4 regions of the Mesorhizobium sp. M0816 genome follow, and region 1 is predicted to be linked to each of the others. Evidence: predicted binding sites of a transcription regulator. Region 1 holds the regulator's gene; each other region holds the start of a gene.
The links. The regulator PhoB, encoded in region 1, activates phosphate uptake and scavenging genes when phosphate is short. The targets are predictions, from matches to a motif close to TGTCATNNANCTGTCAT.
Positions count from the first base shown of each region.

Region 2: the regulator PhoB is predicted to act here: its motif matches at 2,413-2,429, upstream of ugpB (sn-glycerol-3-phosphate ABC transporter substrate-binding protein UgpB).
Region 3: the regulator PhoB is predicted to act here: its motif matches at 2,067-2,083, upstream of NKI17_RS15555 (inorganic phosphate transporter).
Region 4: the regulator PhoB is predicted to act here: its motif matches at 2,216-2,232, upstream of NKI17_RS08850 (LTA synthase family protein).

Region 1 covers NZ_JAMYOT010000008.1:40,303-44,350, reverse strand. Annotated here, with positions in the region: gene pstA (phosphate ABC transporter permease PstA) at 1-638, shown strand, start outside; gene pstB (phosphate ABC transporter ATP-binding protein PstB) at 635-1,438, shown strand; gene phoU (phosphate signaling complex protein PhoU) at 1,471-2,178, shown strand; gene phoB (phosphate regulon transcriptional regulator PhoB) at 2,195-2,884, shown strand; gene NKI17_RS14115 (ROK family protein) at 2,894-4,048, opposite strand, start outside.
Region 2 covers NZ_JAMYOT010000016.1:58,044-62,091, forward strand. Annotated here, with positions in the region: gene ugpE (sn-glycerol-3-phosphate ABC transporter permease UgpE) at 1-65, opposite strand, end outside; gene ugpA (sn-glycerol-3-phosphate ABC transporter permease UgpA) at 74-958, opposite strand; gene ugpB (sn-glycerol-3-phosphate ABC transporter substrate-binding protein UgpB) at 1,040-2,350, opposite strand; gene NKI17_RS23425 (bifunctional diguanylate cyclase/phosphodiesterase) at 2,649-4,048, shown strand, end outside.
Region 3 covers NZ_JAMYOT010000008.1:320,154-324,201, forward strand. Annotated here, with positions in the region: gene NKI17_RS15540 (efflux RND transporter permease subunit) at 1-31, opposite strand, end outside; gene NKI17_RS15545 (efflux RND transporter periplasmic adaptor subunit) at 28-1,305, opposite strand; gene NKI17_RS15550 (TetR/AcrR family transcriptional regulator) at 1,456-1,992, shown strand; gene NKI17_RS15555 (inorganic phosphate transporter) at 2,137-3,741, shown strand; gene NKI17_RS15560 (transporter) at 3,828-4,048, shown strand, end outside.
Region 4 covers NZ_JAMYOT010000005.1:17,291-21,338, forward strand. Annotated here, with positions in the region: gene NKI17_RS08835 (acyl carrier protein) at 1-74, opposite strand, end outside; gene fabG (3-oxoacyl-[acyl-carrier-protein] reductase) at 262-999, opposite strand; gene fabD (ACP S-malonyltransferase) at 1,060-2,025, opposite strand; gene NKI17_RS08850 (LTA synthase family protein) at 2,273-4,048, shown strand, end outside.

The sequences.
Region 1 (4,048 bases):
GCAGCCTGCTGATGACGATCATCGCCGTTGTCGTCGGCACGCCGATCGGCGTGCTGGCGGGAACCTACATGGCCGAGTATGGACGCTTTTCGCGCATCACCACCGTCGTCCGCTTCATCAACGACATCCTGTTGTCGGCGCCGTCGATCATCATCGGCTTGTTTGTCTATGAGCTGATGGTGCGGCCAATGGGACATTTCTCGGCCATTGCCGGCGCCGTTGCGCTTGCCATCCTGGTCATTCCGGTGGTCGTGCGCACCACTGAAGACATGCTCAACCTGGTGCCGAACGCGTTGCGTGAAGCCGGTGCCGCGATCGGCGCGCCACGCTGGGTGGTGATCCGTTCGGTCGCCTACCGCGCCGCATTGTCCGGCATCGTCACCGGCATATTGCTGGCGATAGCACGCATTTCCGGCGAGACGGCGCCGCTGCTCTTCACCGCGCTCAACAACCAGTTCTGGAGCAGCAATATCAACGCGCCGATGGCCAGCCTGCCGGTGACCATCTTCCAGTTCGCTCTCAGCCCTTACGAGGAATGGCAGCAACTGGCGTGGACCGGCGCACTCATAATCACCCTGACGGTTCTGGGCTTGAGCATCCTCGCCCGCAGCCTTACCGGACGCAGAGAGGACAGATGACACAGATGTTGTCCCCAGACATGACGATGGCCGAAACGGTCGCCGAGAAGACGAAGATCGAGGTCAAGAATCTCAACTTCTACTACGGCCAGAGCAAGGCGCTGAAGGACATCAGCCTGTCGCTGCCTGAGCGCAGTGTCACGGCCTTCATCGGCCCTTCGGGCTGCGGGAAATCGACGCTGCTGCGTGTGTTCAACCGCATCTATGAGCTCTACCCAAAACAGATGGCCGAGGGCCAGGTGCTGCTCGACGGCAAGAACATTCTCGACCGGTCGCAGGATCTCAACCTCCTCAGGACCAAGATCGGCATGGTGTTCCAGAAGCCGACGCCGTTCCCGATGTCGATCTACGAGAACATCGCCTTCGGCGTCAGGCTCTACGAGAACCTCGGCAAGTCCGAGATGGACGGCCGCGTCGAACAGGCGTTGAAGCGCGCCGCGCTGTGGAGCGAGGTCAAGGACAAGCTCAACGCCAGCGGCTTGAGCCTATCTGGCGGCCAGCAGCAGCGGCTCTGTATCGCCCGCACCGTGGCCGTGAAGCCGGAAGTCATTCTGCTCGACGAACCGGCTTCGGCCCTCGACCCGCTGTCGACTGCCAAGATCGAGGAACTGATCGACGAATTGCAAGCCGACTACACGATCGTCATCGTCACCCACAACATGCAGCAGGCGGCGCGCGTGTCGCGCCAGACCGCCTTCATGTATCTGGGTGAACTGGTCGAGTTCGACCGGACCGAGAAGATCTTCACGTCGCCCCGCGAGAAGCGCACGCAGGACTACATCACTGGCCGCTTCGGCTGAGCCGTTCCGATCATGCATATGAGGACAGGACCATGGGCGAACACACAGTCGCTTCTTTCGACGAGGATCTCGAGCAGATCAGCAAGCTGATCCGCGACATGGCCGACCTCGCCGGTTCGATGGTCGGCGGGGCGACCAAGGCCCTGTTGAATTCCGACAACGTGCTGGCGCAACGCGTCGTTTCCGACGACGCCATCATGGATGCGCGTCAACGCGAACTGGACGACCGCGCCATAACCCTGATCGCCAAACGCCAGCCGATGGCCCACGATCTTCGCCATGTGGTCGGAGCGATCCGCATGGCGGGCGACCTCGAACGCATCGGCGATCTTGCCAAGAATATCGCCAAGCGCGTGAGTGCGGTCGGCCTCAGCGCCACGCCGCGGGACCTGTCGCATTCCATCGACGCGATGGCGCAGCTGGTTCTCATCCAGGTGCAGGGTGTCATCGAGGAATATGCTGCAGGCGATGCGGCCGCGTTGGCCAAGCTGCGTGCCGCCGACGAGCGCATCGACGTCAAATACACGTCCGTGTTCCGCGAGCTCTTGACCTACATGATGGAAGATCCGCGCAACATCACCGCTTGCACGCACCTGCTGTTCTGCGCCAAGAATCTGGAGCGGATCGGCGACCATGTCACCAACATCGCCGAAAATGCGTATTATGTGCTGACCGGCGAGCAATTGCCGGTCAATCGTCCGAAGCAGGACGAAACGACAATGTCCGCACCGGTGACATGATGGGGGTGCCCAGCCGATGATCGCACCACGCATAATGGTGGTGGAGGACGAGGAGCCGTTGGGTGTGCTGCTCCGCTACAATCTCGAATCCGAAGGCTACCAGGTCGAGGTGGTGACACGCGGCGACGAAGCCGAGATCCGTTTGCAGGAGAATGTGCCCGACCTTTTGGTGCTCGACTGGATGATACCAGCGGTTTCCGGCATCGAGCTCTGTCGTCGGTTGCGGGTGCGCCCCGAAACCGAGCGGCTGCCGATCATCATGCTGACCGCGCGCGGCGAGGAGAGCGACCGGGTGCGCGGTCTTTCGACCGGCGCCGACGACTATCTGGTCAAACCGTTTTCGACACCGGAATTCATGGCCAGGGTCAAGGCGCTGCTGCGGCGCGCCAAGCCGGAAGTGCTGTCCAGCGTGCTGAAGGTAGGCGACATCGTGCTCGATCGCGAATCGCACAGGGTCTATCGCAAGAAGAGCGAAATCAGGCTCGGGCCGACCGAATTCCGGCTGCTCGAGTTCATGATGCGGCATCCGGGCCGTGTCTTCTCGCGCAGCCAGTTACTCGATAATGTCTGGGGCGAGACAATCTACATCGACGAACGCACCGTCGACGTGCATGTCGGGCGGCTGCGCAAAGCCGTCAACAACGGCCGGATGCCGGATGTCATCCGCACCATCCGCGGTGCCGGCTATGCGATCAGGGAAGATTGACCCGCCTGGTCAGGCTACGTTCTTTCTGACGCTGGGCCTCATTTGCGCGCCCGGCGCGAAAATCTCCTGGTCGACGAAGCTTAACGCCCGCATCGCGCAGCCTTCGCGGATCAGTGGCAATTCGTTCGGCTCTGTATCGAAGGAGATCGAGCCTGAATGCTGGCCGCCGGCGGTCTGGGCGATTGCCTTCCGCATGGCCGGCTCGATCAGATCGAAGGCGGCGGCACTGGCGCCGACCATCGCGACCGGTGCCGGATCGATCAGCGCGAACAGCGAGCCGAGACCGAAACCCAGCGCTTCGCCGGCCTTGCGGTAGGCCTCGCGTTCCGGCCCATCTTTCTCGCGCGCCCGGGCCGCCAGTGCTCGCATGTCGGCGTCGCTGACGTCGGCGACCGGCTCGCTGTCTTCGCTCATCTGCCTGGCGTTGCGCCAGATGGCGTAGTTGCCGGCATAGGCCTCGATGCAGCCGCGCCGCCCGCAACGGCAGAGCGCGCCGCCCGGACGATGGATCATGTGGCCAAATTCGCCGCCCGAGGAATGCGTCCCGGTGAACAGTTCGCCCTTCAGCACCAGCCCCATGCCGATGCCATGCGAAAGCAGGATGGCGATGAAGTCGTCGCGATAGCGATCCGGATTGCGCCAGCGCAAAGCCACCGCCATCATGTTGCAGTCGTTCTCCACCGTTGCCGGGATGCCGAATTCGTCCTCCAGCATGTCGGCAAAGGCGATGTCGGTCTGCGGCGTGATCGGCGACCACAGCATGGCGCGTGCAGGGGAGTCGGTAATGCCCTGAATCGCCAGGGCGATGCGGGCGACACTGCGGACGTCAAGGTCTGGATCCTGCAGCCGGCGCCGGACGATGGCCATGCATTCACGGATCAGCTCGTCGCGCGGCATGGTCAGCGTGTCCAGCCGGCGCTGTTCCTCGGCGACCACCTGTCCCGTATAGTCGATAATGGCGGCCGACAGGAAATTCAGCGACAACACCACGGTCAGCACCGCCGCCGCTTCCGGGTTGAGGGCGAGGCCGACCTGCGGACGACCGCGTTTCAACGAAACGGGCTCACTTGCCTTGCTCTCGGCGAGGATGCCTTCCCGTATCAGGTCGGAAGAGATCGCCGATATGGTCGAATGACTGAGGCCGGTGGTAGCTGCGATCTCAGT
Region 2 (4,048 bases), on a different contig from region 1:
ATCAATATGCCGAGGATGAGCACGGCATGGGCGATGAAGGTGCGGAGCGGGGACTGGCCGATCATCGCTACCCTCAGCCGTAATGGACTTTGCGTTCCACATAGCGGAACTGGATCGCTGTGAGCGCAATGACGATGGCCATCAGGATGACCGACTGCGCCGCCGAATCGCCCAGGATCAGATTGACGAAGCCGTCATTGTAGACCTTGTAGACCAGCGTCTCGGTCGTCTTGCCCGGCCCGCCGCCGGTGACGGCATGAACGATGCCGAACGTGTCGAACAGGGCATAGACGGTGTTGACGACCAGCAGGAAAAAGGTTGTCGGCGCAAGCAGCGGGAAGACGATGGTCCAGAAGCGCTTGGTTTCGCCGGCGCCGTCCATGGCCGCCGCTTCGATCAGCGTTTTCGGCACCGCCTGCAGGCCGGCGACGAAGAACAGGAAGTTGTAGCTGATCTGCTTCCAGGCAGCAGCCGACACCAGCAGGATCATGGCGTGGGTGCCGTTGAGCAGCGGGTCCCATACGATGCCGAGGCTTCTCAGCAAATAGGCCAACGAGCCGATCGAGGGATTGAACAGGAAAAGCCAAAGCATGCCGGCAATCGCCGGCGCCACGGCGTAAGGCCATATCAGCAGTGTGCGGTAGAGGCCTTTGCCGCGCACGGCCTTCTCGGCCATGACCGCGAGCAGCAGGGCCACAACCATGGCAACGATCGCGGTCGCAAGAGAGAACACTACTGTGACCTTGATCGAGTTGAGGTAGGCCGGATCGGCCAGCACCTTCCGGAAATTGGCAAACCAGACGAACCTGCTCTTCAGCCCGAACGGGTCTTGCCTGAGCATCGACTGGTAAAGCGCCTGACCGGCCGGCCAGTAGAAGAAAACCAGGGTGATGGCGAGTTGTGGCGCCACCAGCAGGTAGGGCAGGATCTTGTTGGGAAAGACGACGCGTGGAGACAGGCTGATTTCCCTCGCTATCCAGGTATCGCCCACGCGAGCTCGCGTGGGCGATATTCCAACCGACTAACCGAGATAATCCCGTCAGTTCTCCAGCGCTTCCTTGATCGCCGCGTTGCCGCGCGCAACCGCATTGTCGAGTGCCTGCTGGGCGGTTTGCTGGCCGGCCAGCATCTTCTCCAGCTCCTCGTTCTGGATATCGCGCACCTGCGGCAGATTCGGCAGGCGCACGCCCTTCGAATTGTCGGTCGGCGACTTGCCGATCATCTGCAGGATGGGTGTCTCGCGGCCGGGGTTCTTGTCATAGAAGCCTGATTTCTTCGTCGCCTCATACGCGGCGAGCGTCACAGGCAGGTATCCCGACTTCTGGTGCAGATATTCCTGCACATCGGTCTTGGACAGATAGGCAAAGAAGGCGGCGACACCCTTGTATTCCTCGTCCGACTTGTTGCCGAACACCCAGAGGCTGGCACCGCCCGGCGTCGTGTTCTGCGGGGCACCCTTGGCGTCACTGTCGTAAGGAAGCTGGCCGATGCCATAGTTCATGCCGGACTTGACGATATCGCCGAGGCCGCCCGACGATTCGGTGAAGATGCCGCATTCGCCGGCGAGGAATATCTGCTTGGCTTCGGAGGTGCGTCCGCCATATTTGAATGTGCCGTCCTTGGCCAGGTCAGCGAGCGCCTGGAAGTGGTTGACGAAAATCGGCGCATTGATCTTGAGTTCGACATCACCGCCGGCCAGGCCATTCTGCTGGGTGGCCCAAGGCACGTCATTCCACCCCGCGAAATTCTCCAGGTGGATCCAGGTCAGCCAGGTCGAGGTATAGCCGCAAGGGGAGGCGCCGCTCGTCTTGATCTTCTTGGCAGCTTCCCACACCTCGTTCCACGTCTTGGGCGGATTGTTCACGTCGAGGCCTGCCTTCTGGAAGATGTCCTTGTTGTAGTAGAGGATCGGCGAGGAAGAGTTGTAGGGGAACGATAGCATGGTGCCGTCCGGCTTCGAATAATAGCCGACGATGCCGGGCAGATACTGGCTCTTGTCGAAAGTCATCCCGGCGCCGGTCATCACATCGGCCACCGGCTTTATCGCACCCTCGGCCGCCATCATCACGCCGGTGCCGACGTCGAACACCTGGAGGATATCGGGCGCTTGCCCGGCACGAAAGGCAGCGATGCCGGCATTCAGCGTCTCCGGATAGGTGCCCTTGAACACCGGAACGAGCTCATAGTCGCTCTGGCTGGCGTTGAAATCCTTGGAGATCTTGGCGACGACCTCGGCGTTGGCGCCGGTCATGGCGTGCCACCAGCTGATCTGCGTGACGGCGAAGGCGGAGGTGGTGGAAAGCAGGGTCACGGTCGCGGCGATACCGGCCGCAAAGCCGAAGAACTTCATGTTTCATCTCCCGTTTGTCATTGGCGAAAGGGGCACTTCCGCAAAGCCAATATGTGGCGCTGATGACAATCGGACAACGGTTTTATTGCGGATCAATGAACATCATTCCTTCCTAAAGTGCACTCGCTACCGAAACCGGGCGCCAGAAATCACATCACCGTCTTTTCGGCGCAGCGGCGCGTCGGTTTTCCCCCGAAAAGACCCGCCTCATGGCCCGCGGGTTAACCATTCGTTAAAATCTCCAAGAGCTAATCAGTCACACCTCCCCTGTTAGTTTTGGCAGACCGAGTGAACCAGGATGCTGACGGTCTATAATTGTATTGTAAGTCAGCACGATCCGAGACTGGTTGCGCTTGCCGCACTCGTCTGTGGAATTTCTTGCTTCTCAGCGGTTAATCTCCTTAAGCATGTCGGCCGATCGACCGAGCGAAACCGGCTTGTCTGGCTGATGATCGCCGCGGCCTCGACCGGGTTCGGCATATGGGCGACGCATTTCATCGCCATGACCGCGTTTACGCCGGGAATCCCGAACGCATACAATCCGGGATTATCCGCCTTTTCGCTTGCCGCCGCCGTTATCATGACCGCGCTTGGGATGTGGGTCGCCACCTTGCGCCGCGGCATCGACCATTTCCTCGTCGGTGGCGCCATTCTGGGCGGCGCCATCGCGACGATGCACTACATCGGCATGGCAGCTTTCGAGGTCGAAGGCCGGGTCGTATGGAACCTGCTCCTTGTCGCGATATCGCTTCTGGCCGGCGTGACCCTCGCGGCACTGGCGCTCCTTGTCGTCTTGCGCCGTCCGTCAGCGCTCGCGACTTTCGGCGGCGCCGCGCTTTTGACGCTGGCGATTTGCAGCTTGCATTTCATCGCGATGGCCGCGGTGTCGATCATTCCGGACTCCTCGATTGAAATATCCGAACATTCCATCGAGCCCATTTCCCAGGCCTTTGCCGCAGCGGTCGCCAGCCTGATAATCCTTGTGCTATCGGGTGCCGCGCTATGGATCGACCTGCGCTTTCGCCGCCAGAAGCTCGAGGCCGATCGCATGCACGATCTCGCCAATGCGGCGGTGGAAGGTCTGATCGTTTGCGATGGCACCCGCATTGTCAGCGCCAATGACAGTATGGCGAAGCTGACCGGAACAGCGACAGCCACCCTGAACACGATGCAATTCGGCGAGCTTTTCGACGGACAGAGCGCAGCCGATATGTCCGGCTTCGGCGAACAGGCGCAGGAAGCGAAGTTAAGAGGCAGCGACGGGGCGAGAATTCCTGTCGAGCTGATCGCCAGGAAAATAACCTACTGCGGCAGGCCTCATACGGTGCTTGCCGTTCGCGACATCCGTGAGCGCAAGAAGGCAGAACAAGAGATCCTCCGCCTCGCGCATTTCGATCCGCTTACCGGGCTTGCCAATCGGCGGAGCTTTTCTTCCCGGCTGGAAGCAGAATTCGCCTCGATGGATCGTGGCGGCAAGGATGGACATCTGGCGCTCCTGCTGCTTGACCTTGACCGGTTCAAGCAAGTCAACGACCTCTATGGCCACGGGGCCGGCGATGCTATGCTGCAGAAGCTGGCGCACTGCATTTCCGGCATCCCGCGCCACGGACAGATGCTCGCGCGTCTCGGCGGCGATGAATTTGCCATCATAGCTCCGAACCTCCCCGACCCCCTGGCCGCAGGCCGGATAGCCGAGGA
Region 3 (4,048 bases), 280 kb from region 1:
GGCGGCGGATGAAGAGGTCGGAAAAGCTCATTGCTGGGCTGCCTGCTGGTTCCCCGGCTTGCTCGGATCGATCGTGTTGTCGACGGCAACGGACATGCCGTTGGAGAGCCGGTTCTGGCCGGCGGTAACGACTTCGTCGCCGGGCGCGATGCCCTCCAGGATCTCGACCAGGCCGGCGTTGCGGCGGCCTGGCTTGACGAACACCTGGGCGAGCACGAGCTGCGGCTTCTGTTCTTCCGCTGCCGGCTTGGCCTCCTCTGCCGGTTTGGCTGGGGTAGCAGCCGGCTTTTCGTCGGGTTTTGCCGCGGGTGCTTCGGCCGCGGGCTTGGCAGCATCTGCAGCCGGCTTTTCTTCCGGCTTTGCCTCGGGCGCCGCGCCGTTGGCTTCGGCGGATTTGGCCGGGCGCACCACGAAGACGAAGTCGCCGTACAGGCTGGAAGTCAGCGCCGTCTGCGGCAGCGCCAGCACGTCGTTCTCCTCGGGCAGTTCGACGCGCACCTGGACGAACTGGCCGGGCGTCAGCTTGCCTTCGGGATTGCCGACCTCCGCCCTCACGGTCACCAGCCGGCTGGTCGGGTCGATCTTCGGATCGATGCCGCGGATGCTGCCGGTGAACGGCATGTCGCCGCCGCCGACGCCCAACCGCACCGTCTGTCCGATCTTCAGCTGCGGAAGCTGCTGCTCCGGCACGGTGAAATCGACACGCATCGTATCCATGTCCTGCAAGGTCACCACAGCGGTGCCGGGTGTGAGATACTGGCCAAGGTCGATTTTCGGAATACCGACGGTACCCTTGAAAGGGGCCGTCAACTGCTTTTGGTCGAGCACCGCTTGCAGCTTGTTTACCTGCGCTGCGGAGACCGATGCTGCTGCCTGCGCCGTGTCGAGCGTAGCGTCGGTGCCGACCCCGCGCTTCTGCAGCTCAAGAGCGCGCATCAGCGTCGTCTGGTCGGATGTGGCTTGCGCCTTCGATGCCACGAGGTCGGCTCGCTCGACTTCATCGTCGAGCTGAAGCAGCACGGCGTTGGCGGCGACCTTCTGATTGGCATGGAACAGGATGTCCTTGACGATGCCCGCGGTTTCGACGGTGAGGTCGACGCCGCGTACGGCACTGACAGTGCCGATCGCCTCGATGCCGGGCGTCCAGGACATCGGTTTGACGATGACCGTCGACACGGTCGCGGCCGGCGGCTTCATGCTGGCGAAGAACTGTTTGGTTGCCATGTCGTGAAACAGGTTGAAGCCGACGATGCCGCCGCACACCAGCACGAGCAGAATGAAGGCGATGATGAAGCGCTTGATCACGAACAGTCCCCTCGGCCACGGCCCAGCATAACGGTCGGACGACCGGAACACATACCTGTGACTGGTCCCAATTTCAAATGACGGCGATCTTACTGTACCGTCTGGACGGTCTTGTCAATTCCGCCTAAGCTAATGAATGGGGAACGCTTGATGAAGGCCCGCAGAGCAAATTCGCGCGAGAAGATTCTCGCCGCCGCCGCCGCCGTGGCGCGCGAGACGGGTCCTGGCAGCCTGTCGCTGGATGCGGTCGCCAGCCGTGCCGGCGTGTCGAAGGGTGGTCTTCTCTACAATTTCCCGACCAAGGCGAAATTGATGCAGGCGCTGGTAGAGGATTACCTGCGCGCCTTCGAGCAGGCCCTGGAGTCCGCCCGCACGGCCGGCGTCAACGGCGAAAGCCCGCTTGCAACTTATATCAAGCTGTCGGCCGAGCATGCCGAGGAATCGAAACCGTCGGCATCCTGGATATTTTCGGCGATTGCCGAGGATCCCGATTTCCTGACCCCGATAAAATCGTTCAGGCGGCAGCTGTTCGAGCGGCTGAAGCAGGAAACGCCGAACCTTAGGGCGCTGCTGGTCTGCTATCTCGCCATCGAAGGGCTTCGCAGCATGAACCTGTTCGGTTCGGACATTCTCTCCGCCGAAGAGCGCCGGCTGCTGATATCGACCCTGCTGGAGATCGCGGAATAGTCTAGGAATGCGCTGGCCGGGTTCAACTGCCTCGGTCGCGTCGATCGCCCGTTGCGTCAACCCAAAGTGCCTGCCGTCACACAGGCTTCATCGTGCCGACATAGCGTCCTCCCATTCTTTGCTGCAACGCAGGAGGAGTGGGGTGTGGTCGATATTGTTTCAAGCGAGGCAGGAATTCCAAGGCCGGAGCATCCGCTTGACCGGCCAAACGACACCGGTAAATGGTTTCTGCCGGCCTTTGCCGTCATCATTCTGGGCGGCCTTGCCTATGTCGGCTACGCGCTCAGCCAGGACCTGACCAGCACCATCGCGGTGCCGTGGATCCTGCTTGGGCTGGCGCTGCTGATCGCGCTCGGCTTCGAATTCGTCAACGGTTTTCACGACACTGCCAATGCGGTGGCAACGGTGATCTACACGCATTCCATGCCGGCCGAGCTTGCAGTGATGTGGTCCGGCTTCTTCAATTTCCTCGGCGTGCTCACCGCCAGCGGAGCAGTCGCCTTCGGCATCATTTCGCTGTTGCCGGTCGAGTTGATCCTTCAGGTCGGATCGAGCGCGGGGCTGGCCATGGTCTTCGCGCTGCTGGTCGCGGCGATCATGTGGAATCTCGGAACCTGGTATCTCGGCCTGCCTGCCTCGAGCTCGCACACACTGATCGGTTCGATCATCGGCGTCGGTCTCGCCAACCAGTTCATGGCCCCGGCCGGCTCCGTCACCAGCGGCGTCGACTGGTCGCAGGCGTCCAATGTCGGCCTGTCGCTCCTGATCTCGCCGCTGGTCGGTTTTGGCCTGGCTGCACTGCTGCTTCTGGTGATGAAGCTGCTGGTCAGGAACCGCGAGCTCTACGAGGCGCCCAAGTCGAGCGCGCCGCCGCCGCTGTGGATTCGGGCGCTGCTTATTTTCACCTGCACCGGCGTCAGCTTTGCCCACGGCTCCAATGACGGGCAAAAGGGCATGGGCCTCATCATGCTCATCCTGATCGGCGTCGTGCCGACCGCGTTCGCGCTCAACCGCACACCGGACGTGAACTATCTCGAAGCTTACAAATCGGCGGCGACGCAAGTCGAAACGGTACTCGGCAAATACGTCAAGCCCGGCGTCGTCGTGACTGACGCGGCGACCGCGGTCGGCGACGCCGTTCGCACCAAGACCTGGAAGGACGAGACCACGCCTGCCCTGCAGAGCTTCATCCACGACACCAGCGCCATGTTGTCGCCCTATCCGTCCGTGGAAAAGCTGCCGACAACGCTGGTCAGCAACGCCCGCAACAACATCTATCTTATCGGTGAAGCGCTGAAGCTGATCGACAAGAAGAAGCTGCTGCCGATGGAGGCAGACGACCTGAAGGCGGTGACGACCTACCATAAGGCGGTCGACAACGCGACGAAGTTCATCCCGCTCTGGGTCAAGGTCGCCATCGCGCTGGCGCTCGGCCTCGGCACCATGGTCGGCTGGAAGCGCATCGTCGTCACCGTCGGCGAGAAGATCGGCAAAAGCCATTTGACCTACGGTCAGGGTGCGTCCGCCGAGCTTGTCGCGATGGCGACGATCGCATCGGCCGACTATCTCGGCCTGCCGGTCTCAACCACCCATGTGCTGTCCTCGGGCGTTGCCGGCACCATGGCGGTGAACGGCTCGGGCCTGCAATGGTCGACGGTGCGCAACATGCTGATGGCCTGGATACTGACCCTTCCGGTCTCCATCTGTCTTGCCTTCGTGTTGTTCGTCATCTTCCGCCAGGTGTTCTGAGCGGGGGCAGGGTTTGACCAGAATGTCGCGGCACCGGCCCCGGCGCCGCCCTGATCACCTGAACGTGCATCGTTTCGGCGGCGGCCATGAATGACGCATCGCATCTGACATTGCTTGCCGCGGACGACCAGCATCATGCTCCCGGGCTGGTCTGGGCCTATCATGCCGCTCCCGGCAAAGCTCCCGAACCGCTGGCGCCCCGAGACATAGAGGCCGCGCTGGCCTCAGCGGGCGGCTGGGTCTGGCTGCATGTCGACCTTGTCGACCGGCGCGCCCATTCCTGGGTCAGCCATGCCTGCGCGCTGCC
Region 4 (4,048 bases), on a different contig from region 1:
TCCGTCACCTTCTCGGCATCGACGCCAAGGTGCTCGATGACGATCTTCTTGACGCGCTCTGCGGTGTCACTCATTTGGGCATCCTCGTCTTTTGGTTGTCTGTCTTCGTTAGCGGGCAGAATGCCGCTAATCAAGCTGAAAGATGGTCCTGCCGGAAACGCAGCGGAACAGGACCGGTTTTTGCCCGAACCGCCGGGTTGCGGGCGGCATTACACGAAAAATCCCGTGCATCCAAGACGGAATGAAGCGTTTTCCCAAGTGTTAGATCATTGCCATGCCGCCATTCACATGAATGGTCTGGCCGGTGACGTAGGCTGCCTCGTTGGAAGCTAGGTAGGCGACGGCAGAGGCGACTTCGGCGCCCGTGCCCATGCGCCGGGTCGGGATCGCCGCCATGATCGCCTCTTTCTGCTTGTCGTTGAGCTTGGCGGTCATCGCCGATTCGATGAAGCCCGGGGCGACGCAGTTGACGGTGATATTGCGGGTGGCGATCTCCTGCGCCAGCGATTTGGAAAAGCCGATCATACCGGCTTTGGAGGCGCAGTAGTTGGTCTGGCCGGGATTGCCGGTGACGCCAACCACTGAAGTGATGTTGATGATGCGGCCATGGCGGCGCCGCATCATCGGATGGGTAAGCTCGCGGGTCAGCCGGAACACGGCGGTCAGGTTGACCTCGAGCACGCTATCCCAGTCGGCGTCAGCCATGCGTACGAACAACCCGTCCTTGGTGATGCCGGCATTGTTGACGAGGATGTCGACGCCTTCGAGGTCGGCCTCCGCCTTCTGGCCGAGCGCCTTGACGTCGTCGCGGTTGGAAAGATTGGCCGGGAAAAGCTTGACCCGGTCGCCCAGTTCGGCGGCCAGCGCCTCCAGTTTCTCGATACGTGTGCCATGCAGGCCGACGATAGCGCCCTGGCCGTGCAGCACGCGGGCGATCGCCTCGCCGATACCTCCCGATGCGCCGGTGACGAGCGCCTTGCGGCCGGTCAATTCGAACATTCTTGCCTCCTGATCTGAGCGAACACCCTTCGCATGGAGCGGGGTCAAATCGCCAGTTGATTATGCAAGCGCCGCCAGCGCCGCCTCGACATCCGCCGCGGATCCGATGGCAGTGGTGGCAATGTCGCGGTTGATGCGGCGGGCCAGCCCCGACAGCACCTTGCCGGCGCCCACTTCGTAAAGCGTCGCAACGCCGTTGCTGCCGAACCACTCCACCGTTTCGCGCCAGCGCACGCGCCCGATCACCTGTTCGACGAGTCGGCGGGCGATCTCGTCGGGATCGCTCGTCGGGGTCACCGTAACATTGGAGACCAGCGGCACGACCGGCGCACTCTTCGTCACGGCGGCCAGCGCCTCCCGCATGATCTCGGCCGCAGGCTTCATCAATGCCGAATGGAAGGGCGCTGAGACCTGCAGCATCAGCGCCCGCTTGGCGCCCTTCTCCGTGCATAGCCTCGCCGCCAGTTCGACCGCTGGCCTGGCGCCGGAGATCACCAGCTGGCCGCCGCCATTGTCATTGGCGATCTGGCAAACCAAGGCTTGTGCGGGATCTTTGGCGGCGCCCTGGGCGGCCTCTGCGCAAGCGGCTTCGACGTCGGCCTGTTCCAGCCCGATGATCGCCGCCATGGCGCCCTCGCCGGCCGGCACAGCCGCCTGCATGGCGTTGCCGCGGATGCGCAACAGCCGGGCGGCGTCGGCGACCGAAACGAAACCTGCGGCCGCAAGTGCCGAATATTCGCCGAGCGAGTGGCCGGCGACATAGGTGACCTTGCCGTTCAGGGAGAAGCCGCGCGCCTCCAGCGCCCGGATTGCGGCAAGCGACACCGCCATCAGCGCCGGCTGGGCGTTGGCGGTCAGCGTCAGCGTCTCTTCCGGGCCTTCCCAGATCAGCTTCGATAGGTTTTCGCCGAGCGCGTCGTCGACTTCCTCGAAGATCCGCCGCGATTCCACAAAGGTATCGGCGAGGTCCTTGCCCATGCCGACAGCCTGGCTGCCCTGCCCCGGAAAGGTGAATGCGATAGCCATCGGCGGCTCCCAGCTGCTGGTTCACGTTGCCTGTGACGCAAGGCGTGCGGCCAAGTCAAGTCCAACCTTGATCGCGTAATATCGGCCGAGTGCCTGTTTCGGCAGGCTTTTTGGCGATCACTCATGATGAAAACCGCTCACGATTTGTTTGCTGGCTCTTCTTATTTCCGCCACAGGCGCTAGGCTTTGCGTGACAGTTCGATGACAATCGAGTGACGCTTTTGTTGCGGGCCGGGGAACTATTGAAGTGGCAAAGACCAAGCAGAGCGCAGCCGAGGCGGCGCCCCAGTTTCTTGAAGGCGATCCGTCGACCGGCTATCTGCCGGCGCGCAAATGGCCTGTCATCCGCTATGGCCTTATCAGCTTGCTGGCTGCGGCCATCCTTGTGTTTGCCATCGAACTGATCGTGCGCGGCAACTTTGCCGGCACCATTGATTTCTTTCTGCAGCCTTTCAAACCCGGCTGGACCACGATCATCATTTTTGCGCTGATCCTCATCGGCCTCGACGCCGTGCTCGGCCGCAGTCATCAGAGCCTGATGATCGTCGCGCCGCTGACATTGTCGCTGGCGTTCGTCGGCCACCAGAAGTCGCTGTATCTCGGCGATCCGCTCTATCCGACCGATTTCCTCTATTCCCGGCAGATTGTGGCACTGATGCCGCTTCTGGTACGCGATCGCCCGGGAACCGCCATTGCCCTGGCGATCGGCATCGTCGGCGGGCTGTCGCTGCTCGTCTATGGCTGGCGGCTATGGCGCCGCCGCGTTCCGGCACTCAGCCACAAGGGCCGCCTTGCCCGGCTGACGCTGACGGTGCCGCTGATCGCCTTCTTCGTCTCCATCATGGACTATGCCACTTTCTCGTGGACACGCGACCGGCTGCAGATCATCCCGATCATGTGGGACCAGAAGGAAAACTATGCCTCGAACGGTTTTGCGCTCGCCTTCGCGCTGAACGTCCCGATGGCGCATGTCTCGGCGCCGCCCGGCTATTCCGGCAAGGCGATCGAAGCGATCGGCAAACCGCAGGTGACGGCTTCGGTACCCGCCGAGAAGCCCGACATCATCGTCGTCATGAGCGAATCCTTCTGGGATCCGACCAAGCTACCCGGCGTCACCATCACGCCCGACCCTATCCCCAATGTGCGGGCACTGCGCACGGGTTACATGTTCTCGCCCGAGTTCGGCGGCATGACGGCCAACATCGAGTTCGAGGCCCTGACCGGCTTTTCCAACGCCTTCCTACCGGCGGGCAGCATTCCCTACCAGCAATATGTGCGGACACCGACTCCCTCGCTGGCGACATTCCTGAAAAGTCAAGGCTACCGGGCGCGCGCTATCCATCCCGGCACTAACTGGTTCTGGAACCGGGGGGCCGTCTATGCCGATTTCGGCTTCAACGACTTCAAGTCCGAGGAGACGTTGCCGCCCATGCAGAAGCGCGGACCGCTCGCGTCGGACGCTGCGATGACCGACGAGATCATCCACGAAGCCGATACCAGCGCCGAGCCGGTCTTCTTTTTCGCCGTCAGCCTGCAGAACCACGGGCCGTATGAGCCGTATCGCTATAACAATCCGACCCACAAGGTGCAGGCGCCGATCAGCCAATGGGCGCGTGAATCGCTGTTGAGCTATGCCGAAGGCTCTTCCGACGCGGACCGCGGCCTCGAGCGGCTGATCGAATGGGCGAAGAAACGCGAGCGGCCGACCGTCATCGCGTTCTTCGGCGACCATCTGCCGCCACTTGGGCCGGTCTACGTCGAGACCGGCTTTCTGAAGGACAATGTTGCGCCGCGCAAGGAGGCGGCCGACCAGATGCTGCTGCACCACCAGACGCCGCTGATCGTCTGGTCGAATCGCAGCGGCCCGGCCGAGGATCTGGGCGCCGTCAGCCCGTCCTTCCTGCCCTACCATATCCTGAAGACAGCCGGCATCAGCCATCCCTATTACACCGGCTTCCTCGGACAGTTGCGAGAGCGCTACCGCGTTATCGACCGCAATTTGCTTTTGGCACCGGGGGGCGAC